DNA from 2 places in the Actinomadura sp. NPDC000929 genome. Region 1 is predicted to be linked to the other one. Evidence: riboswitches for the same ligand, from Rfam matches in the RefSeq annotation. Region 1 holds a riboswitch; the other holds the start of a gene.

Evidence for each region. A riboswitch is a leader RNA that binds a small molecule or an ion and turns the genes downstream of it on or off. The one in region 1 is predicted to bind S-adenosylmethionine.
Region 2: it holds a riboswitch for S-adenosylmethionine, as region 1 does, so the genes downstream of both, thrC (threonine synthase) here and ABWI04_RS09855 (aminotransferase class V-fold PLP-dependent enzyme) in region 1, are expected to answer to the same signal.

Annotation. Positions count from the first base shown of each region.
Region 1 is NZ_JBEUPA010000018.1:40,718-54,690, reverse strand. It holds gene ABWI04_RS09860 (SseB family protein) at 1-1,905, opposite strand, end outside; gene ABWI04_RS09855 (aminotransferase class V-fold PLP-dependent enzyme) at 2,017-3,276, opposite strand; SAM riboswitch class IV at 3,319-3,434, opposite strand; gene ABWI04_RS09850 (DUF8711 family protein) at 3,484-3,858, shown strand; gene ABWI04_RS09845 (transglycosylase domain-containing protein) at 3,875-6,808, opposite strand; gene ABWI04_RS09840 (FKBP-type peptidyl-prolyl cis-trans isomerase) at 7,024-8,172, opposite strand; gene ABWI04_RS09835 (hypothetical protein) at 8,393-8,998, opposite strand; gene ABWI04_RS09830 (hypothetical protein) at 9,315-9,665, shown strand; gene ABWI04_RS09825 (hypothetical protein) at 9,662-10,459, shown strand; gene ABWI04_RS09820 (exodeoxyribonuclease III) at 10,485-11,318, shown strand; gene ABWI04_RS09815 (hypothetical protein) at 11,429-11,644, shown strand; gene ABWI04_RS09810 (methyltransferase domain-containing protein) at 11,770-12,351, opposite strand; gene ABWI04_RS09805 (class I SAM-dependent methyltransferase) at 12,362-13,123, opposite strand; gene ABWI04_RS09800 (hypothetical protein) at 13,150-13,973, opposite strand, start outside.
Region 2 is NZ_JBEUPA010000005.1:4,994-9,867, reverse strand. It holds gene ABWI04_RS03010 (alpha,alpha-trehalose-phosphate synthase (UDP-forming)) at 1-1,015, opposite strand, end outside; gene ABWI04_RS03005 (cation diffusion facilitator family transporter) at 1,136-2,071, shown strand; SAM riboswitch class I at 2,166-2,306, shown strand; gene thrC (threonine synthase) at 2,323-3,567, shown strand; gene ABWI04_RS02995 (MoaD/ThiS family protein) at 3,583-3,861, shown strand; gene ABWI04_RS02990 (hypothetical protein) at 4,159-4,874, shown strand, end outside.

The DNA of each region.
Region 1 (13,973 bases):
AGGCTCTGCTGCGCCGCCAGGCGGGGTGGGGGTGCCGGCGTCACCTGGCGCGGCACTGAGGGGACCGGTGTTCTGCGACGCGGGTGGCGGGAGGCCGGGCTCCGCGAAGCCGCCGGTGGGGCTGGTCGTTCCGCGCGCGTCTCCGAGAGGGGCGCCCGCGTCTTCCGGCACGGCCGGTCCGGGGCCCGGGGGGTCCGGCTCCGCGACCTCGCCGGACGGGCTGGGCGCGGCCGCTGGCTCAAGGCCGGGCATGTGGCCCGGGTCGACGGCGGTGCTGGACGGGTCCGCGAGGCGGCGGGCCGCTTCTCCCGGAACGCCGGGCAGGGGAGCGCGGGGTTCGTCGGCCGGGCGGGGAGCGGGCGCCTCGCCGAAGTGCGCGGGGGCCGGGGGCACGGCTTCGGGAAGGCCGGGCTGCGCGGGGCCGCCGGGCGCTCCGGCGTGGTGGCGGCCCGGTTCCACGGGCGCGGGGACGGCGGGCTCGTCCGGCACGGGCGGGCCCGCGTGGCGGCCCGGGCCGGACGCGGCGGGGTCGGCCGGGACGGCGGGGGCGACCGGCACCGAGGGCGCGGCCGGGGGCGGCGGCGTCGCGGCGGACGGGGGAGCGGGCGGGCCGCTGAGGGTGCGGACCTGCTCGCCCGGCATGGACGCGTCGATGGGCGTGCCCGGGTTGAGGACGAGCGTCCACGAGGCGTCCGGCCAGGCGGTGACCATCTCCAGCAGGCTCGGCATGATGAAGCGCGACGTGCCGATCGCCTCGTTCATCCACCTCAGCGACGTGAAGATCTGGATCGACGTCCGGCCGTGGACGCGGACGGGGCGCCACGGGAAGTCGGGGTCACCGGGGACGATGCCCCACGGGGTCTCGGCGTCCACGGGGACGAGCACCTGGGCGCCGAGAATGATCTTGAAGAAGGTCTCGGTGTCGCGGCGGCGGGCCGCGTCGAAGAGGCGCTGCTCGATGTCGTTCTGGGGCTCGAAGCGGTCCGTCATCCGCTGGGCGGCGCGCTGGTCGGCCCAGGTGGCGAGGCCGGGGAGCTGCTGCGCGAGGACGGTGCCGCCCGCGGGCGAGCCGGAGTTGATGGCGAGGAGCCAGTCGGGGTCCGGCCAGTAGCGCAGCACCACGGTGAACGGCAGCGCGATGTGCTCGGTGCCGGGCCCGGACGCCTCGGCCAGCCGCTCCGGCGAGGTGAAGACCGGGACGACGGTGGAGCCGTCGACCTCACGGGTCTGCCACGGGAAGCCGGGACGGCCCGGACGGAGCGAGAAGTCCATGTCGTCCGGGACGGGCAGCAGCACGTCGGTGGCCGCCAGCGTCTGCAGGAACAGGTCGTGGTCGTTGTTCGCGGCGGCCCGCAGCAGCTCGCGCTCGACGTCGTTGGCCGGCTGGAACTCCGGGCGCGGCGCCTCGCGGGGCAGCTCGCGGTGCTGGTCGCGCAGCTCCTCCCACGGCGGGGACGCGCGGCCGACCTGCGGGGGGCGGCCGTCGCCGTCGGCGACCTGCCGGACGAACCAGGACGGCAGCCGCGCCTCGATCGGCAGCGCGGCGGGGACGCCGCGCGCGGGAACGTCGACGGCGAGCCACCAGCGGTCGTCCGGCCAGGTCTCGGCGATGTCGCCGAACCGCACCGTCATGAAGTGCTGGTAGGACGGCCCGAGGCACGCCCGCATCGCCGCCGCCGACGTGTAGGCCAGGACGTGGATCCGGCCGTCCTCCTCCTGGGTGGGCCACGACGGCTGCGCCTCCCCCGCGAGGACGCCGTCCACCAGGTCGGGCGGGACGGGAACGACGAGGTCGGCGTCCCCGAGGAGGCGGAAGTAGCTCTCCTGGTCGCCGGCCCGTACTGTCTCCTGCAGTCGGTGCTCCAGTTCCGACGTGGGTCGCCACGCGTCGGCCACGGTCGCCACCCCCTGTTTCTAGCGTGCTCGTCCCCGCGCGACTGCCTACGCTACATGGGCGAACAGGACCAAAGAGCATAATCATCTGACTGCGCGCGGGAGTTCGCAGGTCAGAGGCTGTCAGCGCGCAGTCAACGCGGCGAGGGCGGCGAGGAGCCGGTCGATGTGCTCCTCCTCCGTCCCGATGCCGATGCTCGCGCGGACGGCGCTCCGGTCCTCGCCCAGCAGGTGCCGGACGAAGGGGTGGGCGCAGAACTTCCCGTCGCGGACGCCGATGCCATGCTCGTCGGACAGCGTAAGCGCCACGTCCCGCGCGTTCCAGCCGTCCACGGTGAACGACACGATCCCGACGCGCGGCGCCCGCTCGCCCCACAGCGTCAGCTCCCTGACGTGGGGGAGCGCCGCGAGTCCCGACCGCAGCCGTTCCACCAGCGCCTCCTCCCGGACGGCCAGGTCGTCCCAGGCCGGGGTCAGCGTCTCGCACGCGGCGGCCAGCGCGAGGGCGCCGAGGACGTTCGGGGAGCCCGCCTCGTGCCGCTGCTCGGCGGAGGGCGCCCACCGGGTCGTCTCCCCGACCGAGGCGCTGGCGCCGCCGCCCCTGAGGTAGGGCTCGGCGGCGCGCAGCCAGTCGGCGCGTCCGGCGAGCACGCCCGCACCGAACGGCGCGTACAGCTTGTGCCCGGAGAACGCGACGTAGTCGAGGCCGAGCGCGGTCATGTCCAGGGGGCGGTGCGGGACGAGCTGCGCCGCGTCGACCGCGATGCGGGCGCCGTTGCGGTGCGCGACGTGCGCGAGCTCCTCGATCGGCCACAGCTCGCCGGTGACGTTGGACGCGGCGGTGACGACGAGCAGCCGCGACCCGATCGGGCACGCGCGCAGCGCGCGGTCGGCGGCCGACAGCGCCTCGGCCGGGGTGGCGGGCGCCGGGAGGCGCACGGCGCGCTTCCACGGCAGCAGCGACGCGTGGTGCTCGCTCTCGAAGACGACGACGCTCGTCCCGGCCGGGACGGCGTGCGCGAGCAGGTTCATCGAGTCGGTGGTGTTGCGCGTGAAGATCACGGCCGCGCGCCGCCACGCGCCGAGGAACGACCGCACGGTCTCCCGCGCGTCCTCGTAGGCGGACGTCGTGACCTGCGACGCGTACCCCGCGCCGCGGTGCACGCTGCTGTAGTACGGCAGCGCGCGGGCGACGGCCTCGTGCACCGCCTCCAGACAGGGCGCGCTGGCCGCGTAGTCGAAGTTGGCGTAGGGGACGCGGCGGCCGTCCCGCACCGGGACCGGGACGTCCGCTCCGATGACGCGGGGAATCGGGCGAACCCGGACCCCCTCCGGGCGCGTCACAGCAGGCGTGATGGGGGAGCGGGCGAGCAGCGTGGGCATGCCTGGACCTTCCGGGGTCAGGGACCCCGGGATGCCGGCCGGGATCCGCGCTTGCCGGAACGCGGTGCGCGTCCGGCCAGGTCCTCACCCGGGGCACCCCATCGCGGACGAAGGGTTGCCGGCCAGCAAGCCGGGGCTTCGCGCTGGCGCTCATGACCTCATGCGGAAGTATATGCGGAGCCGAACGGGGATCAAGGGGAGGGTGCGATGCGGTACCGGGTGGTTCGGACGCTGGCCGGCGGCGCGCTGGTGCTCGGCGCCCTCAGCGGGTGCGGGGCGCTGGGCGGCGGCAACTCCGCCCAGGTGTGCACCGACACGAAGAAGGCGTTCCAGCAGTACGTCACCCAGGTGCGGAGCGTTCCGGCGGCCGAGCCCGCGCAGTGGCGGCAGGCCACCGAGCAGCTCGCCGGACGCGTCGACGGGCTCGCGAAGCAGGCCGACGACGCCGACCTGGGCAAGGCGCTGAAGGCGGAGGCGGGCAGGCTCCGCGAGGCCGCGCCGGGGGTCGGCGACGGCGACGTCTCCCGGCTCGACAGCGTGATCAGGGAGACGCCGGCCGTCATCGGCAAGGCCTGCGACTGAGGGGCCGCGGGGGCGGCTACCCGCCGGTCCCGCCCAGCGGTCCGCCGCCGGTTCCGCCGTTGGGGTCGCCGCCCGGTCCGCCTCCCGGATCGCCGCCCGGTCCGCCCCCGGGGTCGCCCCCGCCGGGGTCCTGCGGCGGGATGATGGTCGGCAGGTCGGTGGGGGGCGTCGGGAGGTCGGGCTGCTCCGTGGACGGCGGCGGCCGGACGGGCCCGCGCGTGTCCGGCGGCTGCGGGCCGGTCGGGGGAGTGTCCTGCGTCGGGCCGCCCCAGCCGCTGCCGGGGGTCATCGACGGCTCCCCGAACGAGTCGGGCTCGTAGCCCTTGATGTTCACCGCGTCCGCCATGTACGAGCGCCAGATCTGGGCCGGGAGCTGCCCGCCGTACGCGCCGTACCCGGGGATGTTCAGCGGCTTGCCGTCGCTGCGGAACATCGCGACCGTCGTCGCCATCTGCGGGATGAACCCGTTGAACCAGATCGCGCGGCCCTCGTCGGTGGTGCCCGTCTTCCCGGCGACGTCGCGGCCGTCGGGCAGCTGCGCGCCGGTGCCGGTGCCGCCCTGCACGACCTTCTGCAGGGCGTAGGTGGCGTCGCGGGCGACCTGCTGGCTGAACGCCCGCTCGCCCTTCTCGGTGAACGTGCGCTTGTGGTTCTCGTTGTCGGTGACCGACTTCACCACGAACGGCGTCCGGTGCACGCCCTCGGAGGCGAACGTCGAGTACACGCTGGCCTGCTCGACGGGGTGCAGCGACACGATGCCGAGCGGGAACGTGGCGGCGTCCCGCTGCTCGGGATTCATCCGCGCCGCCGGGATGCCCATCTTCTCGGCCATCGCGGCGATCTTCTTGTTGCCGATGTCCTGGCCGAGGTTGACGTAGGCCGTGTTGATCGAGTGCTCGGTGGCGGTGACGAGGTTGACCGTCCCGAAGTTCTCGTTGCTGTCGTTGTGGATGGACGCGCCGTGGAAGTACTGCGGGGAGCTGCCGTCGTAGCTGGTGGACAGCGTCTTCCCGTCGTCCAGCGCGGCCGCCAGCGCGATCGGCTTGAACCCCGACCCGGCCTGCGCCCAGTCGCCGAAGGCGCTGCTCAGCGCCTCCTCCAGGTAGCCGCGGCCACCGTAGAAGGCGACCACCTGCCCGGTCTTCGGGTCGACCGACACCACGCCGGTGCGGATCTTCTTGCTCATCCCGTTCGGGGCGTTGTTCGCGACGGCCTGCTTCATCGCGTCCATCAGCCGCTTGTCGAACGTCGTGGTGATCTTCAGCCCGCTGCGGTTGATCTCGTCCTCGCTGTAGCCGCGGCGCTCGGTGAGCTCCTTCTTGGCCACGTTCACCATGTAGCCGCGCTGGCCCTTGAGGACGTCGGTGATCTTCTCCTTGCCGGGGGCCGGGAAGGTCAGCGAGGCCGCCTCGGACTGGGTGAGCGCCCCGTCCCGGACCATGTTGCCGAGGATCGCGCGCCAGCGCTGCTCGGAGTAGGCGCGGCGGGGGCCGGTCGGGTCGGCGAAGTTGCTCGGCTGCTGGATCGCGGCGGCGAGGTAGGCGCCCTCTGCCGGCGTCAGCTTCGAGACGTCCTTGTCGTAGTAGGCGTGCGCGGCGGCCTGCACGCCGTAGGCGTCGCGGCCGAAGTAGATGGTGTTGAGGTACTGCTCGAGGATCCAGTCCTTGTCCTTCTCCCGGCCCACCTTCAGGGAGACCATGATCTCCTTGAGCTTGCGGGTGACCGAGCGGTCCTTGCCGATGCCGCCGTAGTAGTTGCGGACCATCTGCTGCGTGATCGTCGAGCCGCCCTGCAGCTGCTTGCCGGTGGCGGTGGACCACAGCGCCCGCGCCGTGCCCTGGACCGACACCCCGGGGTCGTCGTAGAAGCTGCGGTTCTCCGCGGCGATCACCGCGGCCCGGGTGCTCTCGGGGATCCTGTCGAGCTTGACCGCGTCCCGGTTCATCCCGGTCTTGGCGATCTGCGTCTTGCCGTCGGAGTAGTAGAACGTCGGCCCCTGCGCGATCGCCTGCTCCTGCGCCGACGGCACCGGCGTGAACACGTAGGCGACGCCGAACGCGGCGATGCAGAACCCGATGAAGCCGAGGATGAGGAACAGCGCGCGGCGCAGGAACCGCGACCTGCGGCTGCGCGGCTTGCCGGGCCCCTTGCCCCCGCCGCCCTTGCCGCGCCCGGGTCCGGACCCGGGCGGCGGGCCCCCGGCCTGGGAGCCGCGCGGGGTCGAGTCGCGCTTCGAGGCGGCGGCCATGCTCTTGGTATCTCCGGTGACGGCCCCATCGACACCATCAACCGCGGTGGCATCACCAGACGCGGCGACATCACCGGTCACAACCGCCTCATCGGACGCGGCCTCGGCGGGCGCGGTGGCCTCGTGGGACGCGGGGGCCGCAGCGGGCGTGGCCTCGACGGGTGCGTCGGGCTGGTCGGACTCGGCGGGTCCGTCGGATGCGGTCACCTCGTCCGGGGCGGTTGCTTCGCCCGGCACGGTGGCGGCGTCGGGCGTGACTTCGGCGGGCGCGGTGGCCTCGTGGGACGTGGGCGTCTCGCCGGGCGTCGCGATCACGTCGGACGCGGTGGCCTGGTCGGACGCGGCGGCGTCGTTCTCGGGGGCGGCCTCCGCGGGGGCGGTCGGCGCCTCGGTGGCGGGTTCGTCGGCGCCGGGGGCGGAATCGGCGGAGGCCGTGGCGTTATCGGCGGGGGGCGAATCGGGTCCCCCGCTCGCGCCGGCGGCCTCTTCGGGCTCCTTATCGCCGTTTCGAGATATGTCGCCCTCGTCGACGAATTCGGCGTCACCGGCGGTTTCTCCGGTGGCGGCTTCGGTGTCCGCGGTCAGCGTGGCGGTCGCGGGACCGTCCGTGCCGGCCGGTGCCCCGGCCTCGCTTTCGCGCCGGTCCGCCTGGCCCGTCCCGGAGCGTTCCTGGCGCTCCGGGATCTTCTCGCTGTCGCTCACAAGCCCCCCGTGTTTATTGCGTTACAGACGATACCTGAGGGAATCCGTGCGTCGGCCGCCAATGCGCATCCGCGCTCTCCCAAAGGAGGACGGGCAATCCGCCTCGCCGGTTGTCGTGACGGATGTCGCAGCGTGCGGCCTTTCGTGAAAAGCCGAGCGGCGGGGACCCGACCGGGTGCCCCGCCGCTCTCGCGCACGGCCGCGCCTGGGTCAGGTCACTTGTAGACCTTCGCGAGGATGTCCACCACGAAGACCAGGGTGTCGTCTCCCTTGATCTTCGGCGGGCTGCCCTTCTTGCCGTAGCCCTCGTCCGGAGGCAGGACGAGCAGCACGCGGCTGCCGACCTTCGCGCCGGTGAGCCCCTTGTCGAAGCCGGGAATGGTCTGCCCCATGCCGATCGGGAACGTCGCGGGCTGCTTGTTGTCCCAGCTGGAGTCGAACTTGTCGCCGGACTTCCAGATCTTGCCGGTGTAGTTGACGACCGCCTCGTCGCCCTTGGCCAGCGCGGGCCCGTTGCCCGCGACGAGGGTCTTGGCCTGGAGCTTCTTGGGCGCGTCCGCGTCCGGGACCGTCACCTTGGGCTCCTTGCCGGCGCCCTTGTCCTCGACCTTGGGCAGCGACTTGTCGTCCAGCTTCTGCGCGGTGCCCTGCGGCTGCTGGCTCTTCGGGACGACCGCCTGGACGTCCATGATGAAGAGGATCGCGTCCTTGTCGGTGATCTGCTGCGGGCTCAGCTGGGTGAGCTCCTTGGACGGCGGGAGCTGCATGACGAGCCGGCTTCCGGCGGACTTGCCGACGAGGCTCTTGTCGATGTCCTTGAGCCCGCTCTTGCCGATGACGAGGTGCATCGGGCCGCCGCCGCCCTGCTGCTGGCCCTCCTCGTAGGACGAGCGGACCTTCTCGCTGGTGCTCTTCACCCGCGAGTTCTCCTCGTCCTTGGCCCTCGACCACTTGTAGGTCGCGAACTGGACGTAGGCGGTGTCGCCCTCGGCGGCGACGGGCCCGCCGCCCTTGATCGGCGTGCTGACCTTGAGCGTCTTGGTCGGCTCCAGCTTCGTGGGGATCTCGACCTTGGGCTCGGCGGCGAACTTGCCGGTCACCTCGACCTTCGGGCCGGGGCGGCTGACCCACCAGTACACCCCGCCGGAGACCGCGAGCGCGACGACCACGATCCCGGCGATCATCATCAGCCGGCGCTTCTTCGCCTCCTTGGCGGTCAGCGCGGACGGCCGGTTCAGCCCGCTGCCGCGGCCCGCGCTGATGCCGTGCGGGGTGAACTCGGGGCTGCGGATGCTCTGGGCGTTCGGGATCTTCGCCTTCGCCTTGACCGCCGGCTTGCCCCGGGGCTTGTCATCCTCGGACATGTTTCCTCACTTGCTCCGGGTTCGACGACACCACAACCGTGACCACCCTTCCAGGGCCGGGCTAAGCACAGCGTGAAAACCGGGTAAAGGAGGCCGACCCGCAATCTACCGGTCACACATGGAGCGGTGTCGTCTGGCAGGGGACAGGGGAAGGCGTCAGGATATCCCCGCCGGAGGGGTGACACACGCCTCCACACCGCCGGTAACAGCGGACGGACGTTCAAATCCATCCGCGGCGCTGAGCGGTGATCGCGGCTTGGAAACGGCTCGTGGCGCCGAGGAGGGTGAGCAGTTCGCTGACCCGCCGGGCGTAGGTGCGCGCCGACAGCCCCAGGCGCGCGGCGGCGGCGTGGTCGGGCAGGCCGTCCCGCAGGGTGACCAGGACCGGGACCAGGTGGGCCGGCGGCTGGTCCGGGTCGCGGTCGGTGACGAGTTCGTCACCGGACATCCAGGAGCTGTGGTGCATCCGGGTCAACGCCCTGACCACCGCGGGGTCGCGGATGATGAGCATGCCGTTGTAGAAGACGTCCAGATCGAGCGGGATGACGGCCGTCGTGCGGTCGAACACGGCCAGGCGGAAGGGGACCTGTTCGACGAGGCGTGCCTCGCCGCCGTTGCGCCACTGGATGGTCTCCAGAGCGGTGTCGTGGGCCAGCCCCTGCGGAGAGGTGATCTGGCGGAGGCGGGGGACCTGGGAGGCCGCGCGACGGACGCACTGGGCCGCGTGCAGGAGCATGCGCTCGGGCACGCCCTGCCTGACGCAGCCCGACGGATCGTCGAAGGTCAGCAACTCCCGCTCGGTGGCGTCCGCGAGGCGCGCGACCACGGCCCCCACCTTGGGCGGATCCACGCGCTGGGTCGGAGGCCGCAGACCTCGGGCCGCATGGAAACCGGCCTCCTCCAGGGCCTGCCCCACGGCCTCACGCGCTTCGGTACGCCGCGGGGGCCGTTTCCCTCCGTCGCCTGACCGTGTCACCTGGCGGCTCCCCACTCCGGCATCGCGCCGAGGGCGGCTTCCCGCCCCCTGCCGTTGACGGTTCAATCGCTGGCATGTTCACGCCATGAGGTTGTCCATTAACTCTAAGTAGCCGCAATGTGGGGGGGCAAGAGAGTTTCCATCGGCACTCCAGGCGAGGCGAACCATGTTGAAGACCGTCAGCGCTCTGGCCGTCGTGATCACCGCGATTCCGGCGGCGCCCGCCATGGCCTCCCCGGCGCCCGCCGCCCGGCACGCCGCCCCGGCACGCGTCGCCGATCGCACCGGTGACTTCACCGTTCCCGGTGTCAGGATCCGCGCGACCCCCCGGCTCGACGGCCGCGTCCGCGGGATCGGCAACCCCGGCGACGGCTACACCTGGAACGGAGGTCAGAGCTTCGCCGACCCGGTGACCTGCCCGAACGGCGACGTCAAGGACCACTGGACCTATGTGATCAACAACAGGACGAGGGTCGAGGGCTACGTCTCGGACTGCTTCATCCAGGAGCGGCCGTGACGCCGCCGCGCCGTCCCGTCGTGCCGCCCCGCGCCCCCGCCGCCCACCACGAGCAGGAAGGAGCGCCCGTGCGCCCGTCCAAGAAGATCGTTCTTGCTTTTCCCGCAGTCGTCGCCGTGGCGAGCGCGGCTCTGACAGGACCCGTCCCGTCGGCCGAGGCGTCGGCCGGACGGGAGCACCGGCCGGCCCCGTCCGCCCTCGGGGGATGGGCCGGCACCGGATCGAGGGCCGCTCCCTGGTGGGCGCTGCGCACCGTCCGGCAGGAGGACGCCGTCGGCACGCTCTGGTACCACCCCGGCCAAAGATCATGGCACGCCGACATCCGCGACGCCCCGGTCGGCTCCGAGGTGTCGGGTCAGGAGGAGCACGGCTCCCGGGGGGAGCGCGCGACCGTGCCCATGGGGGCGTCGTCGGTCAACACCCCGGACTGGTTCGGGGGCGGCTCGTTCCGGGTCTGCGTCCAACTGCCGGCCCGGCCCCGGGTGTGCTCGACCTACGCCAACCCCGAGGGCCGCCTGAGGACCGCGGCCTCGCGCAGGATCGCGGCCTCGCACCACCGCGCGTATCCCGACTTCCGGGTTCCCGGCGTGGTCATCTGGGACAACCCCCTGAACACCGCCCGCCGTGTCGGGCTCGGCTATCCGGGGCAGAAGTTCGACGCGATCCGCGGCAGCGGCCCCTGGGACTACTACTCCTGCGACAACGGGGTGACCAGCAACTTCTGGATCTACGGGCGGAACATGGCCACCGGCGTCGTCGGCTGGGTTCCCGACTGCAACCTGACCCCGTCCTAGGTCTTCCGGATGGCAGGCTTGGGGGATGCGCCTCGCGACGTGGAACGTCAATTCCGTCAAGGCACGCCTCCCGCGCCTTCTCACCTGGCTGGACGAGACGAAGCCGGACGTGGTCTGCCTCCAGGAGACCAAGTGCCGGGCGGACCTCTTTCCGGCCGCGGAGGTCGAGGAACTCGGGTACGCCACAGCCGCGCACGGCGACGGGCGGTGGAACGGTGTGGCCGTCCTCTCGCGGGTCGGCATCGAGGACGTCTCGAACGGCTTTCCGGGCGAGCCCGCCTACGCGGGTGAGGCGGGGGCCGAAGGCGAGGACGAGCAGATGGCGTTGAACGAGCCCGTCCTGCTGGCGCCCGAGGCCCGCGCGATCGGCGCCACATGCGGCGGCGTGCGGGTCTGGTCGCTGTACGCGCCGAACGGCCGCACACCCGAGTCGGCCCACTACGCCTACAAGCTCGCGTGGTTCGCGGCCCTCCGCGACGCGCTCGCGGAGGAACTGGCCGCGGGGACGCCGCTGGTCGCCTGCGGTGACTACAACGTCGCCCCCACCGACGAGGACGTGTGGGACCCGGCCGTCTTCGTCGGCTCCACGCACGTCACGCCCCCCGAGCGGCAGGCGCTCGCCGACCTGCGGGCCCTCGGCCTCCGCGACGTCGTCCCAACGATCGAGAAGGGGCCCCACCCGTACACGTACTGGGATTACCGGGCGGGCGCGTTCCACAAGGACATGGGCATGCGCATCGACCTGTTCTACGCGAGCGAGGACGTCGCCGGACGGGTCGCGTCCGCCTACGTGGACCGCGAGGCCCGCAAGGGCAAGGGCCCGTCCGACCACGCCCCGGTCGTCGTCGACCTCGACTGACCCGCCCCCCCGCCTCGCGCCTTGCGGATCGTGCCGAAGGCGGCACGGTCCAGGGCAAGGTCCTGCTGATCATTTCCAGCAGGGCGCAACCGAGATGGAGGAAACTGATCATGGCGATCGACAACGCCCCGCACAGCGGGGGGTACAGCAACGCCCCGCACAGCGGCGGGTACAGCAACGTCCCGCACAGCAGCGGCCACAGCAACGTCCCGCACGGCAGCGCGGCCGGGTCGGCCGGAGCCGACGAGGCGCCCGCGCAGGCCGACTCCGACACCCCGGACCCGTGGGCGCCGGTGGTCGAGGCGTTCAAGAACCTGGGCAACTGAGCCCCAGGGCTGACGCATGACGGTTCTGCCGTCCTGCGACAGGTGAGCTAGTGTTCCGGCGGGCGAGTGGCTGCTTCACGCGCCCGCTCGCCGGAACATCTTCCCTCTGGCCCGAGTGAAAGGCGCTAGTCGCCGCGGCGGGCGAGGAAGCGGCGCTTGCCGCCGTCGTCGTACTGGTCGAGGACGGTGTAGCCGTCGGGCAGCAGCGAGGCGGGTTCACCGGGTCTGAGGCACCATTCGGCGGGCAGCCGCGGCCGGTCGCGGCGGGCGGCCTCGGTGAAGGCCTCCCAGGCCAGCAGGCCGCCGGGCAGGACGGCCCCGGCGGCGCGCTCGAACACGGCGCGGTCCCAGAACCCCGTGCACAGGACGAGGGCGTACCTGTCAGGGCCGGGCCGCCAGGCGCCCAGGTCGGCCTGGACGAGCGTGATCAGCGGGCCGAGCCCGCGCCGCCGGGCCTCCGCGCCGAGCCGCGCGAGGGCGATCTCGGAGATGTCGACGGCCGTGACGCGGCGTCCCGTCCAGGCGGCCAGCAGGGCGCTGCCGGACGGCCCGGACGCCAGGTCGAGCACCTCGCCGTCGGGCATGCCGAGCGACAGCGCGCGCTCGGCGAGCGGGTGGGCCCGCGACGGTCCGGACGACTCCGCGTACTTCTCGTTCCACCGGAGCCTGTCCGGATGCCCCGTTAATTCCGCCGGCACGTCCTCCATGGGGACGACTCTAACGGCGCTCCGCGATCAGGAGCATGAACATGGCCGTGGGGAAGCCCTTGCGCCACCACGGGTCGTCCCGCAGCTGCTCCTCCGTGGGATGCGGTTCGCGCAGGTCCGCGATGACGAATCCGGCGTCTCGGAGCGTTCCAGCGTAGTACTCCAGCGGCCGGAGCCAGCTTGTGATCATCGAAGGGGATTCCAGGCCGTCCACCATGAACCGCTGGTCGATGCCGCGCGGGGTGAAGTACTGCGCCGCCGGGACGCTGCTCGCCGCGCCCTGCTCGGCGTTCTCCACGTAGAAGCAGGGGTGCAGCGTCAGCAGGATCAGCCGCCCGCCGCTGCGCAGGACGCGCGAGAACTCGCCGATGGCGCGGGTCGGGTCCTGCAGGTGGCTGAACAGGTGGTTGCACAGGACGAGGTCGAACCGGTCGTCCTCCAGCGGCAGGTCCTCGACGCTGGCGCGGGTGAACGTGGCCTTGCCCTCCTGCGCCGGGTGCGAGGAGGCCGCGTCGATCAGGCCCTGCGCCGCGTCGACGCCCGTGACCTCGGCGCCCATGGAGGCGAGCCTGCGCGCCAGGTAGCCCTCGCCGCATCCGGCGTCCAGGACGCGGAGGCCGGCGCAGTCGCCGACGGCGTCCAGGACGGCGGCGTCGGTCAGCTCCGTCCGGTACCGGTCGCGGCGCTCCCGGATGATCTTGACCCAGTACTGCGCGTTCGCCTCCCATCGCGCCCGCGTCAGTTTCGCGATGGCTTGCGCCGTGTCCTCCACCGGCTCCCCATTCTCCAAAGCCTGGTTCAGGCGATGCCCTTGAGCCGCCGCACCAGCGTGTTGCAGGTCTGTCTGATCCTTCTGTCCCGGCAGTCGACCACGCGCAGTTCCAGCGCCTGGATCAGCTCGGGGAGCCTTCCGCCGAACGCCGGGTCGCGTCTGAGCGCCAGCGGAATGTAGGTGGACGCCAGGTAGTAGAGGTAGGCGTCGTTGTAGACCGCGATCTCGCGGAGCACCTCGGCGGCCGTGTTGCGCAGCGACAGGGAGCTCGGAAGGGTGAAGTCGCTGCTGATGCGGCCGTCTCGCGTGTAGGTCGGGAACGACCATTCCTCCAGCGCCGCGTAGACGGGCGTCGCGTCGAGCTCCTGGCGGTAGCGCTCGGCCAGGTCGAAGTCGTTCGAGCTGATCAGCGAGCCCATCACCACGCCGCGCATCATGAAGGCGGTCTGCCGGCCGGGCACCTCGAAGCCGAGGTCGGCCTCCAGCGCCCCGGTCACCTTGCTGACCTGGTGCGTGAGGATGTTGAGCGCGAGGATCGAGTGGAACGAGTAGGTCTTGCGGTTCAGCCGCGGGGCCAGGTCGATGGACGAGTCGTAGAGCTTCTGGGGGTCCTCCAGGAGCCCCTGGCCGGCCTTGGTGGAGTAGAGCGCCTCCAGCGCCGTGTCCTGCTCGCGGCCCCAGAAGCGGGCGATGAACGAGGACGTCTTCTGCGTCGCCTGGCCGCGCATGATGTGCAGCCCGGCCTCCAGCGCGTTCAGCAGGTGCTGCTGGGCGACGGCCGAGTTCTGCAGGGCGTCCAGGTCGACGGTGAGCCCCTCGCGGTGCAGGTCGGCGACGAGCCCGTCGCGCC
Region 2 (4,874 bases), on a different contig from region 1:
CGACGCGTCCGCGCCACTCGGGATGGTTGACGAGCATCTCCCGGTACGCGGCGAGCCCGCGCACGATGTTCTTGGACAGCTCCGTCCGGTCGATCCGCACGATGAGCCGGCGGTCGCCCACCTGCTCGCGCAGCGCGCGGGCCCTCTCGACGACGTCCGGTTCGGCGGCGCGCCTGCGCAGCGCCGCCCCGTCCACGCCGAGACCGTGCACACCCACGCGCGTGGTGTGGCCCGAGCAGGAGACGGTGCGGGCCACGCGGTCGACGCGCGCGCCCGGCAGCAGCTCGCAGCAGTCGAGGAAGGCCGACGCCCACCGCTCCGTGAGGAAGCCGGCGTGGTCGGCGCCCAGGATGCCGAGAAGGACCTGCGCGCCGATGTCGTCCGGGAGCAGCCGGAAGTACTCCGGCGGCGCCCAGGGCGTGTGGGAGAAGTGCACGATCTTCAGGTCGGGGCGCCGGTCGCGCAGCATCCGCGGAGCCAGCGACAGGTGGTAGTCCTGGATCGCCGCCTTCGCGCCCTGGGCGGCGTCGCGTGCGAGGGCGTCCGCGAAGGCCGCGTTGTACGCCTCGTAGGACTGCCAGTCCCGCCGGGCGCGGGCGTCGAAGTGCGGGCTGCGCGGCGTGTCGTACAACAGGTGGTGGACGAACCACAGCGTCGAGTTGGCGACGCCGTTGTAGGCGCGGTCGAACGTGGCCGCCGGGATGTCGAGCATGCGCACCGCCGCCCCGCCGGTCTCGTACCCGGCGAGGTCGAGGCGGCCGTCCGGGGAACGGCGCGACGCCGTGCGGTCGGCCTCGCCGAGGCTCGCGCACACCCAGAGCACGTCCGCTCCCGTCGAGGACGGCTCCCGCGCCGTCTCGGCCGGACGCGGCGGGCCGGGGTCGCGCGGGGCGCCCGTCACGGCGGCGAGGCCCGACACGAGACCGCCGCCCCCGCGCCGCATGGTGAGCCCGCCGTCGTCCGACAGCGAGAACGACACCGGACCCCGGTTCGAGGCCACCAGCACTTGGCTCATACGGGAAGGGTCTCAGTTGCGGCCGAGGCGCATCAAAGTGACCCGCGAGGTGGCCGGCATCGCCCGCCCTTGTGTCCGTTCCGCCCGATTAGTCATCCGCCCAGGGGGTATCCGGCGGCAATGAGCAAGTCCGAGACGACGAAAACCGTGCTCGTCGCCGGTGCCGCGAACCTCATCCTCGCGATCACGAAGCTGTTCGCCGGCCTGCTGGCCGGGTCCAGCGCCATGCTCGCGGAGAGCGCGCACTCGGTGGCGGACACCCTCAATCAGGGCTTCCTCTACACCTCGCTCCGGCGCAGCGAGCGGCCCCCCGACCGGCGCCACCCCTTCGGATACGGCAACGAGCGGTACGTGTGGTCGCTGCTCGCCGCGTTCGGCATCTTCGTGGCCGGCGCCGGATTCTCGATCTTCGAGGGCATCCTGACCATGACCGGTCACGGCGGCGGCGGGACGACGGTGTGGCTCGCCTACGCCGTCCTCGGCCTCGGCGCGGTGCTGGAGGGGACGTCCTGGATCCGCGCCTTCTACCAGGCCAAGAAGGAGACGCGCGACAGCGACCGCGACCTGGTCGAGCATGTCCGCAAGTCGCCCGACGTGACGTTCAAGACCGCGCTGTTCGAGGACACCGCGGCGATGATCGGCCTCGCGCTCGCCGCCGGCGGCCTCGCGATGCGCCAGATCACCGGGTCGGAGTTCTGGGACGGGCTCGCGTCCGTCCTCATCGGGATCCTCCTGGTCGTCCTCGCCTTCTCGATCGGCAGGGAGAGCATGGGCCTGCTCATCGGCCAGGCGGCCGACCCCGCCGAGCAGCGCGAGATCCGCGCCGAGATCTGCGGCGCGCCCGGCGTGACCGGCGTGGACGAACTGCTCACCATGCACTTCGGCCCCGAGCAGATCCTCGTCGCCGCGAAGGTGCACTTCTCCGACGACATCAGCGCCGACGAGGCCGAGGACGTCGCCGGCGAGATCGACCGGCGGCTCCGCGAGCGCGTCCCGACCGTCCGGCACGTGTTCCTCGACCCGACCCAACGGGTGATCAAGACACCCGCCGGGTAACGTCTCAATCGCTGGACCCGCCTGTCTGGCATCCGGTCAGTTCATGTAAAGTCACGCATACGAGTTCAAAGCTCGTAGATCGACAACTTCATAACGCTCATCCAGAGGGGTGGAGGGACCGGCCCTGCGAAGCCCCGGCAACCACCTGGCTGCGGCGCGTCGCGATCCTGCGAGGCCGGCCGGGAGATGGTGCCAACTCCGGCCTGCGACCAAGGTGGCGCAGGGAAGATGGGGAGAAAGGCCTCGCCCTCATGGCACTCACGCCTGCCACAGACCTCGGACCGGCTACCGCTCTCGTCTGCCGCGAATGCGGCTCGTCCCGCGACCTCGGGCCCTACTACGCCTGTGAAGAGTGTTTCGGCCCCCTGGAGATCGCCTACGACTTCGACGGCGTCACCCGGGAGTCCATCGAGTCCGGACCGCGCAACATCTGGCGCTACCGCGGGCTGCTGCCCGTCCCGTCCAACGTCGCCGACACCCCGAACACCGAGCCGGGCCTGACCCGCCTCGTCCGCGCCGACAACCTCGCGGAGAGCCTCGGCCTGCAGAGCCTGTGGGTGAAGGACGACAGCGGCAACCCGACCCACTCGTTCAAGGACCGCGTCGTGGCCGTGGCGCTCGCCGCCGCCCGCGAGCTGGGGTTCAAGGTGCTGGCCTGCCCGTCCACCGGGAACCTCGCCAACGCCGTCGCCGCCGCGGCGGCCCGCGCCGGGATCCGCAGCGCGGTGTTCGTCCCGTCGAACCTGGAGTCCCAGAAGATCATCACGACGGCCGTGTACGGCGGGACGTTCGTGACGGTCGACGGCAACTACGACGACGTCAACCGGCTCGCGTCCGAGATCGCGGGCGAGCAGGACGACTGGGCGTTCGTCAACGTCAACGTCCGCCCCTACTACGCCGAGGGCTCCAAGACGCTCGGCTACGAGATCGCCGAGCAGCTCGGCTGGCGGCTGCCCGACCAGGTCGTCGTGCCGGTCGCGTCCGGCTCCCAGCTGACCAAGATCGACAAGGCGTTCCAGGAGCTCATCAAGCTGGGCCTGGTGGAGGAGAAGCCGTACCGCGTCTTCGGCGCCCAGGCCTCCGGGTGCGACCCGGTCGCCGCCGCGTTCAAGGCGGGCCACGACGTCGTCCGCCCGGTGAAGCCCGACACGATCGCCAAGTCCCTCGCCATCGGCAACCCGGCCGACGGCCCCTACGTCCTGGACGTGGCCCGCCGCACCGGCGGCGCCGTCGAGGACGTCACCGACGAGCAGGTCGTCGAGGGGATCCGGCTCCTGGCCCGCACCGAGGGGATCTTCGGTGAGACGGCCGGCGGCGTCACCGTCGCGACCCTGCGCAAGCTCATCGAGGCCGGTGCCCTCGACCCGGGCGCCGAGACCGTGATCATCAACTCCGGGGACGGCCTGAAGACCCTGGACGCCGTCGCCCCGGTCGTCGCGCCGTCGGCGAACATCGCCCCGTCCCTGGAGGCGTTCCGCGCCGCGGGCCTCGCCTGAGAACGAAGGAGCAGCATGAGCAGCGTGTCCGTCCGTATCCCGACGATCCTGCGGACCTACACCGGTGGCGAGTCCGAGGTGAAGGCCGAGGGCGCGACCCTGCGCGCGGTCGTCGCCGACCTCGAGGCCAGCTACTCCGGCATCTCCGCCCGCATCCTGGACGACGCGGGCAAGATCCGCCGTTTCGTGAACGTCTACGTCGGGGACGAGGACGTCCGTTTCGCCGAGGGACTCGACACCCCGACGCCCGAGGGCGCCCAGATCTCCATCATCCCCGCGGTGGCGGGCGGCTGACGTCCGTCTCGTCCGCGAGGCCCCGGCACGTCCACCGTGCCGGGGCTTTTCCTTTCACATCTGGCCGATTCCCCCTTCTCCGGAACGCGATTGCCCGGTGGATGCTGGATTGGGCAACTGTTCCTCCCGTCCGGCCAAACGCGCATGGAACAAGTTTTAGCGAGCGCCAGTTTCACGGCTTTGATCTTGATCACCGCCTCTCCGTCACTTGGGTTTCTCGCTGGCCGCGTCCTGGAAGATTGAACCCGGAGTGGCGCTCCCTGGGGCGCCGAACGGCATACGAGAGTGAGGAAAGGCATGAAGCGCATTTTGCGCACGATGGCCGTGACCGGCATAACGATGGGAGCGGCCGTCCTCGCGGCTCCCTCGGCCATGGCCGACATCAACTTCTACGCGGTGGAGAAGGCGTACGTGGGGCACAACGGCCCCACGTACATCAGTGAGAAGGGTCCGGGCGACCTGATCTACACCGACATCACCAAGTCGCCCAAGGCCGCGCCGGTGATCGGGAACAAGCCGGTGAAGACCGGTGACATCACCACGAAGCTCCACGGCGGGAAGCACAACACGGCCGTCACCGGCGTCGAGGGCTCCGAGCAGGAGGCCACCAAGGTCGCGCTCGCCAAGGCGGCCGAGCACCAGGCCGCCGAGCAGCAGGCGGCTCCTCAGCAGGCCGCCCCGCAGCAGGAGTCGCTGCAGGCCGCGCCGGAGCAGGGCGCCGAGCAGGCCGCTCCGCAGCAGAACGCCGAGCAGGCCGCTCCGCAGCAGGAGGCGCAGCAGGCGGCTCCGCAGCAGGGCGAGCAGCAGGCCGCCCCGCAGCAGAACGCCGAGCAGGCCGCTCCGCAGCAGGACGCGCAGCAGGCCGCTCAGCAGCAGGGCGAGCAGCAGGCGGCTCCGCAGCAGGAGGCGGAGCAGGCGGCTCCGCAGCAGGACGCGCAGCAGGCCGCGCCGGAGCAGGGCGAGCAGCAGGCGGCTCCGCAGCAGGAGGCCCAGCAGGCCGCGCCGGAGCAGCA